3 regions of the Neobacillus sp. KR4-4 genome follow, and region 3 is predicted to be linked to each of the others. Evidence: riboswitches for the same ligand, from Rfam matches in the RefSeq annotation. Region 3 holds a riboswitch; each other region holds the start of a gene.
The links. A riboswitch is a leader RNA that binds a small molecule or an ion and turns the genes downstream of it on or off. The one in region 3 is predicted to bind S-adenosylmethionine.

Region 1: another riboswitch for S-adenosylmethionine. It lies ahead of ACE198_RS20295 (homoserine dehydrogenase); the one in region 3 lies ahead of ACE198_RS08270 (O-acetylhomoserine aminocarboxypropyltransferase/cysteine synthase family protein).
Region 2: another riboswitch for S-adenosylmethionine. It lies ahead of metK (methionine adenosyltransferase); the one in region 3 lies ahead of ACE198_RS08270 (O-acetylhomoserine aminocarboxypropyltransferase/cysteine synthase family protein).

What each region holds. Positions count from the first base shown of each region.
Region 1 covers NZ_JBHHJU010000023.1:56,966-61,219, forward strand. The annotation lists gene ACE198_RS20275 (carbon-nitrogen hydrolase family protein) at 1-97, shown strand, start outside; gene ACE198_RS20280 (GNAT family N-acetyltransferase) at 118-780, shown strand; gene ACE198_RS20285 (GNAT family N-acetyltransferase) at 796-1,467, shown strand; gene ACE198_RS20290 (hypothetical protein) at 1,516-1,647, shown strand; SAM riboswitch class I at 1,755-1,863, shown strand; gene ACE198_RS20295 (homoserine dehydrogenase) at 1,942-3,180, shown strand; gene ACE198_RS20300 (glycosyltransferase) at 3,408-4,254, shown strand, end outside.
Region 2 covers NZ_JBHHJU010000025.1:29,086-33,339, forward strand. The annotation lists gene pckA (phosphoenolpyruvate carboxykinase (ATP)) at 1-1,453, opposite strand, end outside; SAM riboswitch class I at 1,702-1,841, shown strand; gene metK (methionine adenosyltransferase) at 2,046-3,245, shown strand; gene ACE198_RS21100 (hypothetical protein) at 3,272-3,445, shown strand; gene asnB (asparagine synthase (glutamine-hydrolyzing)) at 3,669-4,254, shown strand, end outside.
Region 3 covers NZ_JBHHJU010000006.1:32,795-37,048, reverse strand. The annotation lists gene gcvH (glycine cleavage system protein GcvH) at 1-252, shown strand, start outside; gene ACE198_RS08290 (YusG family protein) at 360-599, shown strand; gene ACE198_RS08285 (toprim domain-containing protein) at 742-1,098, shown strand; gene ACE198_RS08280 (thioredoxin family protein) at 1,106-1,414, shown strand; gene ACE198_RS08275 (hypothetical protein) at 1,630-1,989, shown strand; SAM riboswitch class I at 2,073-2,184, shown strand; gene ACE198_RS08270 (O-acetylhomoserine aminocarboxypropyltransferase/cysteine synthase family protein) at 2,254-3,570, shown strand; SAM riboswitch class I at 3,689-3,798, shown strand; gene ACE198_RS08265 (methionine ABC transporter ATP-binding protein) at 3,968-4,254, shown strand, end outside.

The DNA.
Region 1 (4,254 bases), on a different contig from region 3:
TCTGGATTTAAATTTGTTATATGAAGTAAGAGAACGAGGATCTGTTACAACCTGGCGTGATCGCAGAACTGATTTATACACAGACTGGGAAAAGTAAACAGAAGGGGTGGGTTTAGTATGTATCGAAGTGAATTTTACGTTTTTGACCAAGAGCGGCCTGTTCCGGTTATCATTCGCAATTATACCAAACAGGATTTTGCCGATCTTATCAAGATTCAATCCGAGTGCTTCCCACCTCCTTTTCCATCAGAATTATGGTGGAATAAAGAGCAACTAACCAATCATGTGGACCTGTTTCCAGAAGGTGCATTATGTATTGAGGTTGATGGTGAATTAGCCGGTTCGTTAACCGCCTTAATTATCGATTTTGATCCCAGCGATAAAAACCATACGTGGGAAGAAATCACTGACCATGGATACATCCGAAACCATAATCCAAGGGGGAATACCTTGTACATCGTTGATATCAGTGTCCGACCCAGGTACCGTAAACTAGGGCTAGGAAAATTGATGATGCATGCTATGTACCATGTTGTTATTGAGAGAGGTTTAGAGCGCTTACTAGGCGGGGGTAGAATGCCAGGTTTTTATAGAGTAGCTGATAACATGACACCGGAGCAATATTTAGCATCAATTATAACGGGAGAATTAAAGGATCCTGTCATTACATTTTTGCTGCGCTGCGGCCGTGTCCCGGTAGGAATTATTGAAAACTATCTAGAGGATGAGGAATCCTGTAACAATGCTGTATTAATGGAATGGAAAAATCCTTTTAAATAATTGGGGGGGATATTTATGGATTATATTAGAATCACAAGTATAGATGATCCGAATTTTAGAAAACTGCATAACTTAATGGGAGAAATTTTCCCGCCAGAAGAAGTCCTGGCATATGAGCTATGGAAAGAGCCATTAGAAGATCCGAGTATTCGGGTATTCGTGGCAGTCGATGGCGATAAAGTCTTAGGTGCAACTGAATACCGTTATTATCCTGATTGGAATATTGCCATGACAGATTTTACGATTATAGGTAAACCTGGCCTAAGCCTTGGTCGATTTTTAGCTCAAAACCGGTTAAAGGATTTACAACAATTAGCAAATAAAAATGGAAAAGAGCTTTACGGAATGTTTGCAGAAATATACGATCCTTACAGAGTTGAACATCACGAATTTGGCGGCGTAAAGGTTATGGACCCTTATGTGCGACGTGAAGTGCTTTCCCATTTGGGTTACAAGCGGTTAGATTTCTCATATGTTCATCCATCCTGGGAAAATAATGGGGAAGCCGTAACTGGGCTAGATTTATGTTTCATGCCATTAGACGATGAGCTTAAATCTCTCCCAACTAATCTTGTAAAGGATTTCCTAACAACCTATTACTCCATACTTTCAAACAAACCGAAGGAATGGTTAGAAATGATAGACCATCTGGGAGACAAGGGAGAAGTACCCCTGTTACCTTTGTAGAAGGCTGTGTTAAGGGTAATGTTGATTTTTTCACTCTGTTGATTGGAGTTGGAAGGCACGAAGACTCCTGCGGGAGTACGGGGCAGGGGAGACCCCGCAGGAGCAAAGCGACGAGGAGGCTCCCCGTCACGCCCGCGGAAAGCGCAGTGCCTGGAACGGAAATCAACAGACAAGTTTTAAACGCAGCCTTGTAAAAAAAAGAAATTTCAAATAATATTGACATCTACAAAGGATTCAACTAGAATTCTCTTTATAACTTGGAAATTTAATCAAACAATTACATAAAACTCTTATCCAGAGCGGCGGAGGGACTAGGCCCGATGAAGCCCGGCAACCATCAAGGTAAATCTTGAAAAGGTGCTAATTCCTGCAGGTTATTTGCCTGACAGATAAGAGGAGGAAACTAACCCTCTTCTTATGAAGAGGGTTTTTTTCTATTTAGCCATGTCTATTATAAATGAAGGGTGGATCAATATGTCTGTGATAAAAGTAGCGATTCTAGGTTTCGGAACAGTCGGGGAAGGTGTTTATAGAACGATTCAATCCCATGCAGAAGAACTTGAGGGAGTATTAGGAAAAAGGGTCGAAGTCGCAGCTGTACTAATTAGAAATAAGCATAAAAAGAGAAATATTAATGAAGATGTATTAGTCACTGCAGATTTCAATGAAATTTTAAGTCTACCTCAACTTGATGTTATTGTCGAAGCAATCGTCAATAAAGAACCCACTTTTACATTTTTAAAACAAGCGATTCAAAAAGGATGTCACATAATTACAGCTAATAAAGAAATGTTTGCACACCACGGGAATGACCTGCTCGAGTTAGCAAAGCATCATAATGTTTCAGTAGGTTACGAAGCGACAGTTGCGGGTGGTATACCTGTTATTCAAACCTTAAGGCAGCTATTAAACGTAAACCGTGTTCATCACGTGCAAGGCATACTAAATGGAACATCGAATTTCATCTTAACGGAAATGCGTGAGAAGAAGCAGTCCTTTGCTGACGCTCTAAGTTTAGCACAAGCAAAGGGGTTTGCTGAAGCAGACCCAACCAATGATGTCGAAGGCTTTGATGCTTTTTATAAAACAATGATTCTAAGCAGAATTGCATTTGGTGAGGAACCAAATTGGGAGGATGTAGAACGAGAAGGGATTACTTCAATTACAAGTGAATTAATCGAGGCAGCTGAAAGACTTGGACTTAGGTTTAAACTTATTGCAAGTATAAGTAAGAAAGGTGATCAAATTAAGGCCGCTGTTAGACCAGTCCTTGTTGGAAAGTCTCATCCTTTTTATTCTATTGAAGGGGTAGAAAATGCCGTTAATGTTTACACGGATCTTGTTGGTAGTATTACATTACAAGGACCAGGTGCCGGCATGTTTCCAACAGCAAGTGCAGCAATCGAAGATTTAGTTTATGTCTGTCAAAATAAGCGGATAAATAAGTATTTCACAAAGACGCCAGCATTTCATTTAGGAGATAAAAAAGAGCATGCAGACGAATTATGGATAATTCAAGGTCTCACAAAGGATTTTAAAAACCCATTGATCACATGGATTACTCAAACTAATGAGGAGACAGCAATTATCCGGACAAATACGGAGTTAATTAAACAGTTAATGAGTGAACAGAACATAAAATGTTGCTTTCAAATTTTAGGGGAGTATGAAATAGAAAGCAATGATAAAGAAGTATCATTAGCCGCCATATAGTTTGAATGAAATCATAAGCAATTATTCCGTAAAAAGAGCGCATAAGCTCTTTTTTTTGTGAATTTCTATGCTCCTAATTGGAGGGAATCGACAAATAGCAAAAAAATATATACAAAGCAACCTATAAATGGGGATAAGTCTAGTCAAAATCATATGGTATACATATTGTGTAAAAGCAAAACCCAAATGGACTAGTTACTTATAAAAGTAAATTGAAGAGGTGCGTCATGTTATGGAATAGCCTAAATGGTCGTTTATTAACGAATCTGAAAAATACATTTACCTATGAGTTTTGGGTATTACCCGAAAATGTTCATCATATCGATAAGCAATCTCGGGAAAAGTCAGTGGATGGTACAGGAACGAATTATGTGATTGGGCCAGGACAAGGGATGACCGATAATGATGCGGGAGTTAGTGTTTCAATTGGACTAAATGGAATAACGATTTATGAACATACGAATGAGAATATATATGCGGTGTTAGTCCATGAAGCCAGTATTAATGATCTAATTCACATTGCGGTTGTCTATGATGAAAGAGAGCCGCAGCTATTTATTAATGGGAAGTTTGTAAAAAAAGGTGATAGAAGCCCTAAAGACTTTGTCTACCCATCTGGGATGATTGGCGGACTGCCAGGTCTGTTCTTTAATGGTGATATTAACGAAATCAGACTGTGGGATCATTGCAGGACAGAACAAAATCTTAATAATTTTATGAATAAAAAGCTTACAGGAAACGAAAAAGGGCTATATGGTGTTTGGCCAATTCCAACTGTAAATAAACAAGAACCACAGAAAGTAAATCCAAAAACCAAAAAGTCCTCAAATAACAAGGACACAAGCACCAAAGAGAAACTTACTAAAGAAATCCCAGTAAATAATAGCCAAGATATTGAAGTAAGTATAATTATTCCTTCCCTAAATAAATATCCACTAAATCTCCTGACTCTTTTCTCACTAGAATATCAAACGTTCAATCCTTCAAAAATGGAAGTTATTTTTATAGATGATGCTTCAACTGACCAAACGGAAGAAAAGCTAAAAGGCTATAAGCCTCCCTATCATTTCAAAT
Region 2 (4,254 bases), on a different contig from region 3:
GTTGAAGAACTTCATCTGGTACTCCCGCAATATGAAGAGGAATATTTAAGCCGAAAATTTTATCCTTGGTTGTTTCTACATGATTTAGTTCCCCTTCAAGTGCCGCCTGGATCATAGCACGGGTATAGGAAAGTTTCATCCGATTCCCCACCCCATATTCACCGCCGGTCCAGCCTGTATTCACAAGAAATACATTCGCATTGTGCTCAAGAATCTTTTCACCTAACATTTCGGCGTATCGAGTTGCAGGCAGCGGCAGGAATGGTGCACCAAAGCAGGTAGAGAAGGTAGCTTGTGGTGAGGTAATTCCACGCTCTGTTCCAGCTAGTTTTGAAGTATAACCACTTAAAAAATGATACATTGCTTGTTCCTTAGTGAGTTTTGAAATAGGAGGCAATACACCAAAAGCGTCAGCCGTCAAGAAAATGATAGTGTTTGGATGTCCAGCAATACTTGGTTGAACAATATTATCAATCGCATGAATTGGATAAGCAGCACGTGTATTTTCTGTTAATGTGCCATCATCATAATCAGGGATTCTGGATTCTTGATTCAAGGTAACATTTTCTAATACCGTTCCAAAGCGGATCGCATCAAAAATTTGCGGCTCTTTCTCACGAGAAAGATTAATACATTTTGCATAGCAGCCTCCCTCGATATTGAAGACACCGTTAGATGACCAGCCGTGCTCATCATCACCAATTAATCGACGATTTGGATCCGCGGATAAAGTGGTTTTTCCAGTACCAGATAAGCCGAAAAATAATGCAACATCGCCTTCAAGACCAACATTGGCAGAACAATGCATGGAAAAAATATTATTTTCCGGAAGCAGATAGTTCATGACTGAGAAAATAGATTTCTTCATTTCGCCTGCATATTCTGTTCCACCGATTAGAACAATTCTTTTCTCAAATGATACAATAATAAAGGCCTCCGAATTTGTACCATCAATTGCCGGATTTGCCTTGAAATTAGGGACAGAAATAACAGTGAAACCAGCATCATGTTCAAGGAGCTCTTCTTCTGTCGGGCGAATAAATAACTGGTGTACAAATAAATTTTGCCATGCTAATTCATTGATAACCCTGATAGGTAAACGCGATTTTTTATCTGCACCAGCAAAGCCTTTAAAAACAAAGATTTCATCTTTCTGTTGTAAATAATTAATGACCTTTTGATAAAGCTTTGTGAAAACCTGCTCTGATATTGGTTGATTGGTCGTGCCCCATTCAATTTTATTTTTCGTTGAATCTTCTACAACAATGAATTTATCTTGTGGAGATCGGCCAGTATATTTACCAGTAGCGACACTAATTGCCCCAGTTGAAGTTAGTCCCCCTTCATGACGGGTTAAGACTTTTTCAACTAACTGTGGAACAGATAATTGTACATGAACATGACTTTCATTCAACAATTGATTTAATTCATTAGGAGTATCAACAGAATTCATTTAATGAGACCTTCCTTTGTCTAGGTTTTATGTTGTTAATAATACAAAAAGTATAACACATTAGTTGAATTAATGTATCCTATTAATCTGAATTTATATATTTTAAAACTTTAAATGAAGATATAAAAAATTTTTATAAAAGGTTCATGACTTACACCGTATTTTTCCCATTTTATGAGGAAGATATTTCTAAAAAATACATTGACATTGTTACCCAGTATGATATTATTCTAAGTTGAACGGATACTCTCTTATCCTGAGCTGGTGGAGGGACAGGCCCAATGAAACCCAGCAACCTGCAGTATGAAAAGATGAACCACATTAAAAGGTCCTTTTCAAATGCGAAGGTGCTAATCTGACGCAAGGCTAATGCCTTGAACGATAAGAGCGAAAGGCCCGAAAACAACCTTTCCTCTATGGTAAGGTTTTTTGTTTTTTTATAAGTCCTTTTATGAAATGAGTCTCTAATAAAAATCCTTTGTTTATTACATACTAAGGGAATGAGTACCGTATCAAATTCTCGAGGTTTAAGAAGTATACCTGTAACCTTCGAAAAAAATCCTCGTGATCTCATAATAAAGGAGGAATTCAGATGTCAAGAAACGCGCGTTTGTTCACTTCTGAATCAGTTACTGAGGGTCATCCAGATAAAATCTGTGACCAAATTTCTGATTCCATTTTAGATGCTATTTTAGCAAAGGATGCTAATGCTCGTGTTGCGGCTGAAACTTCAGTAACAACTGGATTAGTGTTAGTTGCAGGGGAAATCACAACATCTACATATGTGGATATTCCAAAAATCGTTCGTGAAACGATTAAAGGGATAGGATATGATCGTGCGAAATATGGATTTGACTCCGAGACATGTGCCGTTTTAACATCTATTGATGAACAGTCTCCAGACATTGCAATGGGTGTTGACCAAGCATTGGAGGCTCGTGAAGGCCAAATGTCTGATGAGCAAATTGAAGCAATTGGAGCAGGGGATCAAGGGTTAATGTTTGGTTTTGCATGTAATGAAACGAAAGAGCTTATGCCGCTTCCCATCTCACTTGCACACAAGCTTGCTCGTAAATTAACAGAAGTGCGGAAAGACAATGTTCTTGAATACCTTCGACCAGACGGAAAAACCCAGGTAACGGTGGAATATGATGAGAATGATAAGCCGGTACGGATTGATACCATTGTTATTTCTACTCAACATAACCCAGAAGTAACGTTAGAGCAGATACAACGTAACTTAAAAGAATATGTCATCAACCCTGTTGTACCGAAAGAACTTATCGATGAGAAGACAAAGTATTTTATTAATCCAACTGGCCGTTTCGTCATTGGCGGACCACAAGGGGATGCAGGCTTAACCGGCCGTAAAATTATAGTTGATACGTATGGCGGATATGCTCGTCATGGCGGCGGTGCTTTCTCAGGTAAGGATCCGACAAAAGTGGACCGTTCCGCTGCATATGCCGCACGTTATGTTGCTAAAAACATCGTCGCTGCTGGTCTTGCTGAAAAATGTGAAGTTCAACTGGCCTATGCGATTGGTGTAGCACGACCGGTTTCCATCGCTGTGGATACGTTTGGTACTGGTAAAGTAAACGAAGATATTCTAGTGAACCTAGTGAGTGAAAACTTTGACCTACGTCCTGCTGGAATCATCAACATGCTGGACCTACGTCGTCCAATCTACAAACAAACAGCAGCCTATGGTCACTTTGGCCGGACAGATGTTGACCTGCCTTGGGAGCGTACGGATAAAGTAGAGGCATTACGAGCGCAAGCAAATATTTAAATAGAAGGCTGTGTTATAGGTTAATATTGATTGGAGTGGAAGGCACGAAGACTCCTGCGGGAGTACGAGGCAGGGGAGACCCCGCAGGAGCAAAGCGACGAGGAGGCTCCACGGCTCGCCCGCGGAAAGCGAAGTGCCTGGAACGGAAATCAACAGACAAGTTTAACACAGCAAAATATAAAGAGGGGGGTTACATATGACATGTAACTCCCGTTTTTATTTGTACGTCTAATTACCTGTACATTTAATCGGTATTTGCCTAAAATGAAATGTTTATACAGGTCAAAAGAAGTGAAAAATGGGGATAGTAAATTTACCTATTGTTCACAGTGCATTTTTTCAAAAAAAAGTGGTAGTATTAGAGAGTATGTTTTTTGGATTAAATCCTTTATTTAGGGATATTTAGAAGAGGTGAGGTACATAATGTGTGGCTTTATAGGTTGTGTACACGATACAACACAAAACTATAGTGAAGTACAAAAACAACAATTTAAAAATATGAACGATATTATCACTCATCGTGGTCCAGATGATGATGGTTTTTATTATGATGATCATATTCAATTTGGATTCCGACGTTTAAGTATCATTGATATTGAGAGCGGTCATCAACCGTTAACCTATGAAAATGAACGCTACTGGATTATCTTTAACGGTGAAGTTTATAACTATGTTGAGCTGCGTGAAGAACTATTAGCTGAGGGTTTAACGTTTGCAACAAGTTCTGATACGGAGGTTATTATTGCTCTTTACAGCCATTTAAAGGAAAAGGCCGTTGAAAAACTGCGTGGAATGTTCTCTTTCGTTATCTGGGATAAACAAGAGCAAAGTCTTTATGGGGCACGCGATCCTTTTGGAATTAAACCGTTCTTTTATTTTGAAGATGGTGACCGAACATTTTTTGCGTCTGAGAAAAAGAGTATTTTGTTGGGTCTTGAAAATGATGTGCTCAATTATGATTCTTTGCAGCATTATTTAACCTATCAATTTGTTCCTGAACCAAACACTT
Region 3 (4,254 bases):
GAAGTGGGCGATGAAGTAACTGCCGACGAACCATTTGGTAGCGTAGAGTCTGTAAAAACTGTATCTGAGCTTTATGCACCTGTCAGCGGTAAAGTCGTGGAAGTGAATGAAGATTTAAGCGACAGCCCTGAATTTGTTAACGAATCACCATACGAAAAGGCATGGATGATTGTGATTGAACTATCTGACAGCAGCGAACTTGATAAGCTTATGACTGCTGAACAATATGAAGAAATGATCAAAGAAGACTAAAAAATAGGAAAAGGCACCTTGTCAAGGTGCTTTTTCTCTTAAATTCCCACTTTTTCTTCTACTATTTTTGGGAAACCTATAATAAATATATTGAAGAGGGTGGGAGCGTGGCATTAAAGCAGCAAAGGATAGACGTAACCGATCGGGTTATTGGCAAAATGAAAAATGGAGAAATGGAATTGTTTCTTGATAATACGCCAATTGGAAAAATGAAATTGACAGATCACATGCAGGTGGAATTAGAGCATCATTTTGAAGTGGAACAGCAGAAGATTTATCAACACCTGACGACAACTGAAGGGTCGGATGCTAAGTATACTGATTGTGATGAGGGCGGCTGGTGCTAGCTGAGTAACTTGGGTCTATAGTCACAAGCCTATTTTTTCAAAAGACAATAATGATATGGTTAACATAGTCAGAAGAAGGCACACGTAATCAATATTTTAGAATATGTTAACATAAAACAACTTCTAATACAGGTGATGGATGATGAATGATTCGTATGTTGACAAAGTTCTTATTGTCGAAGGAAAGTCGGATAAAAATAAGGTAAAAAAAATCGTGAAGGAACCAGTTGAAATCATTTGTACAAATGGGACCATCAGTATTACAAAATTAGATGAATTGATTGATTTCCTTGAAGATAAGGATGTCTATATTCTTGTCGATGCTGACTTCTCCGGTGAGAAACTTCGCAAGCAATTAAAACGCGAGTTACCCCAAGCCGAACATTTATATATCGACCGAATGTATCGTGAGGTAGCGACCGCACCAGTTCACCACTTAGCCACCGTACTATTAGGTGCAAATATTGATGTGCATACTGAATTTTTAGAAATGGGTTAAACGATAAATGAACGAATGGAATCGAATAGAATTATCTTCCTTTATTGAAGGGAAGGCAACTGGATTAGTGTATTTCTATACACCAATGTGCGGGACCTGTCAGGTAGCTTCAAAAATGCTCCAGGTCATCGAGGAACTAGTAAAGGTAGATATGGGTAAAATGAACCTAAACTTCTATCCAGACCTTGCTAGGGAATATGAAATTGAAAGTGTTCCTTGCTTGTTATTGGTCGAGGCTGGAGAAGTAAAAGAAACACTCTACGCCTTCCACTCCGTACCTTTTTTACTTGATAAAATAAAACAACAGATATTATAAGAGCAGATGTACATGTGCATCTGTTTTTTTTATGAATCCCAACCTTACGGACAAACCTCGTTGAAAAACCATGAAAATTCCGATATCCGACATATTTCTCAGGAAATTCTCTCGCCACTGCCCTGCTAAGTAGATAATTGTCGACCAATTTAAAGAGGATTTCTGGCCTATGTCTTGTATAGTAAATATAAGAGCATAGACCGGAGTGATGGAAGATGATAGAGGTATTGAAAACCTTTCAATTAGCAATCAAGCAGCAAGGGCATTTACTGCCATTACTTGAGCATATCCATACAAGAGTGAATTTAATTTGTGAACAAAATACCTATCAAATCTTCATGAAGGATAGGGAAATCTTCATCCTCCATGATAGCAAAGAGACTCAAACAATACCTGAGATTCGTGGGGATCTTTATGCGATGAGACAGCTGCTTACAGGGGAGGAAAGGTTGCGGACTCTTGAACGAAACGGTCAATTAAGTATTTCTGCTCCTATCCGCACAACCTTATTACTAGAGTCTATCTTCTATTTAACTAAAACGCAGGAACATATCGCGAAAATTACAAATTTTTAATCAAACCTATTGACTCGGAATTAAAATTTAGATAACATTATAATATAGAATATTTAGCTAATTATTACAATTTCATCAATACATTCTTATCGAGAGCGGCGGAGGGATTGGCCCTTTGATGCCCAGCAACCGGTTTACTACACATAATAACACGGTGCTAAATCCAGCAGAGCAATCAGCTCTGGAAGATGAGAAGTGTGAAGCCCCTCTTCTCTGAAGCAGGGGTTTTTGTATGGTGAGTTATCAAAAAAAGGAGGAAGCAAGATGAGTGAAAATCAAAAGAAATATCGTTTTGAAACATTAAGTGTCCATGGCGGCTTAACTCCAGATCCGGTAACAGGGGCCCGCGCTGTTCCGATTTACCAAAACAATGCATATCAATTTAAGAATACTGAGCATGCTGCAAACTTATTTAGCTTAGCAGAATCTGGATACATATACACACGAATACACAACCCAACGACCACTGTATTTGAAGAAAGAGTCGCTTTATTAGAAGGCGGTGTTGGTGCCTTAGCAGTGGCGAGCGGAATGGCCGCCATTACTCTTGCCATTTTAAATATTGCTGAGGCTGGCGATGAAATTGTTTCGGCTTCCAATCTCTATGGAGGCACCTATAATTTATTTGCAGTGACCCTTCCGAAATATGGAATTAACGTGAAATTTGTAGATCCAGAAAATCCAGAAAACTTCCGCCAAGCGATCACTGCCAAAACAAAAGCAGTCTTTGCGGAAACAATTGGTAATCCAAGCCTGCGCATCCTCGATATTGAAAAAGTGGCTGAAATTGCCCATGAAGCAGGTGTACCACTAATCGTTGACAATACTTTTGCCACTCCATACCTTTGCCGCCCAATTGAACATGGAGCAGATATTGTCATTCATTCCGCTACTAAGTGGTTATTAGGGAACGGAACGACAACGGGCGGAATTATTGTTGATGGCGGTAAATTCGATTGGAATTCTCCAAGATTCCCAGGCTTTACAACACCAGATGCAAGCTACCATGATTTGGTTTATGCAGAAGCCTTAGGCGCGGTGGCTTATATTATCAAAGCACGTGTCCAATTGCTTCGTGATCTAGGGCCGGCATTAAGTCCGCAAAATTCCTTCCAGTTTGTCCTTGGACTTGAAACTCTGCATGTCCGGATGAAGGAGCATGTCGCAAATACTAAAGAAGTCGTCGATTACTTAACTAACCATCCTGCCGTAGAATGGGTTTCCTATCCTGGTCATCCATCCCATCCTGATTATGAACTAGCTAAAAAGTATCTACCAAAAGGTGCCGGTTCGATGGTGGTATTCGGAATTAAAGGCGGAAAAGAAGCAGGGGCTAAATTAATTGATTCCATCACACTTTGGGCACATGTGGCCAATGTTGGTGATGCAAAAAGTTTAATTATTCATCCGGCCAGCACCACTCACCAGCAATTAGATGCCCAAGGCCTGATCGCTGCAGGTGTAACAGAGGATTTAATTCGCCTATCCATCGGGATCGAGAATGTAGAAGATCTGATTGAAGACCTAGAGTCGGCTATTGTTTCGGCAACTGGTTTAACTTCATTAAACATTAATGCCTAAACTTATTTTATTGAATAAGAAACTATTTCATTGACACCCCTTTTTATCCGTGATACGATACTTTTGTAATATAGTTACTTAAACAAATTCACGTTTGAATTAAATATAGGAATTGATACTCTTATCAAGAGAGGTGGAGGGATGTGCCCGATGAAGCCCGGCAACCGTCAATATTTATTATTGAAATGGTGCCAATTCACACAAAGCGTTTGCTTTGGAAGATGGGAGAAAGGATTATTATTTATGATGCCTTTCTGCCTGCGCAGAAAGGCTTTTTATTTTGATAACATAGAATCTTTTCGTAAAAAAAGTCAAACCCTATATTAGATTAAACGGTATATTACAAAAAAAATCTTTCAGAATTTTAAGGTAAATTGGATAAAAAGCAGGTGATACAATGATTTCTATAAAAAGTGTTCAGAAAATTTTTCCCTCCAAGCAGGGTCAGCTTAGAGCCGTTGATGATGTAAACCTAGAAATTCAAGATGGTGAAATTTTCGGGGTAATTGGATACAGTGGTGCTGGTAAAAGTACATTGATTAGAATGTTAAATGGTTTGGAACTGCCGACCAGTGGGACCGTAACCGTTGCTGGCCGCGTGGTTTCAAAAATCAAAGGGGCTGAACTTCGAAAAGCCCGGCAAGAGATCAGTATGATTTTTCAGCATTTTAACTTATTGTGGTC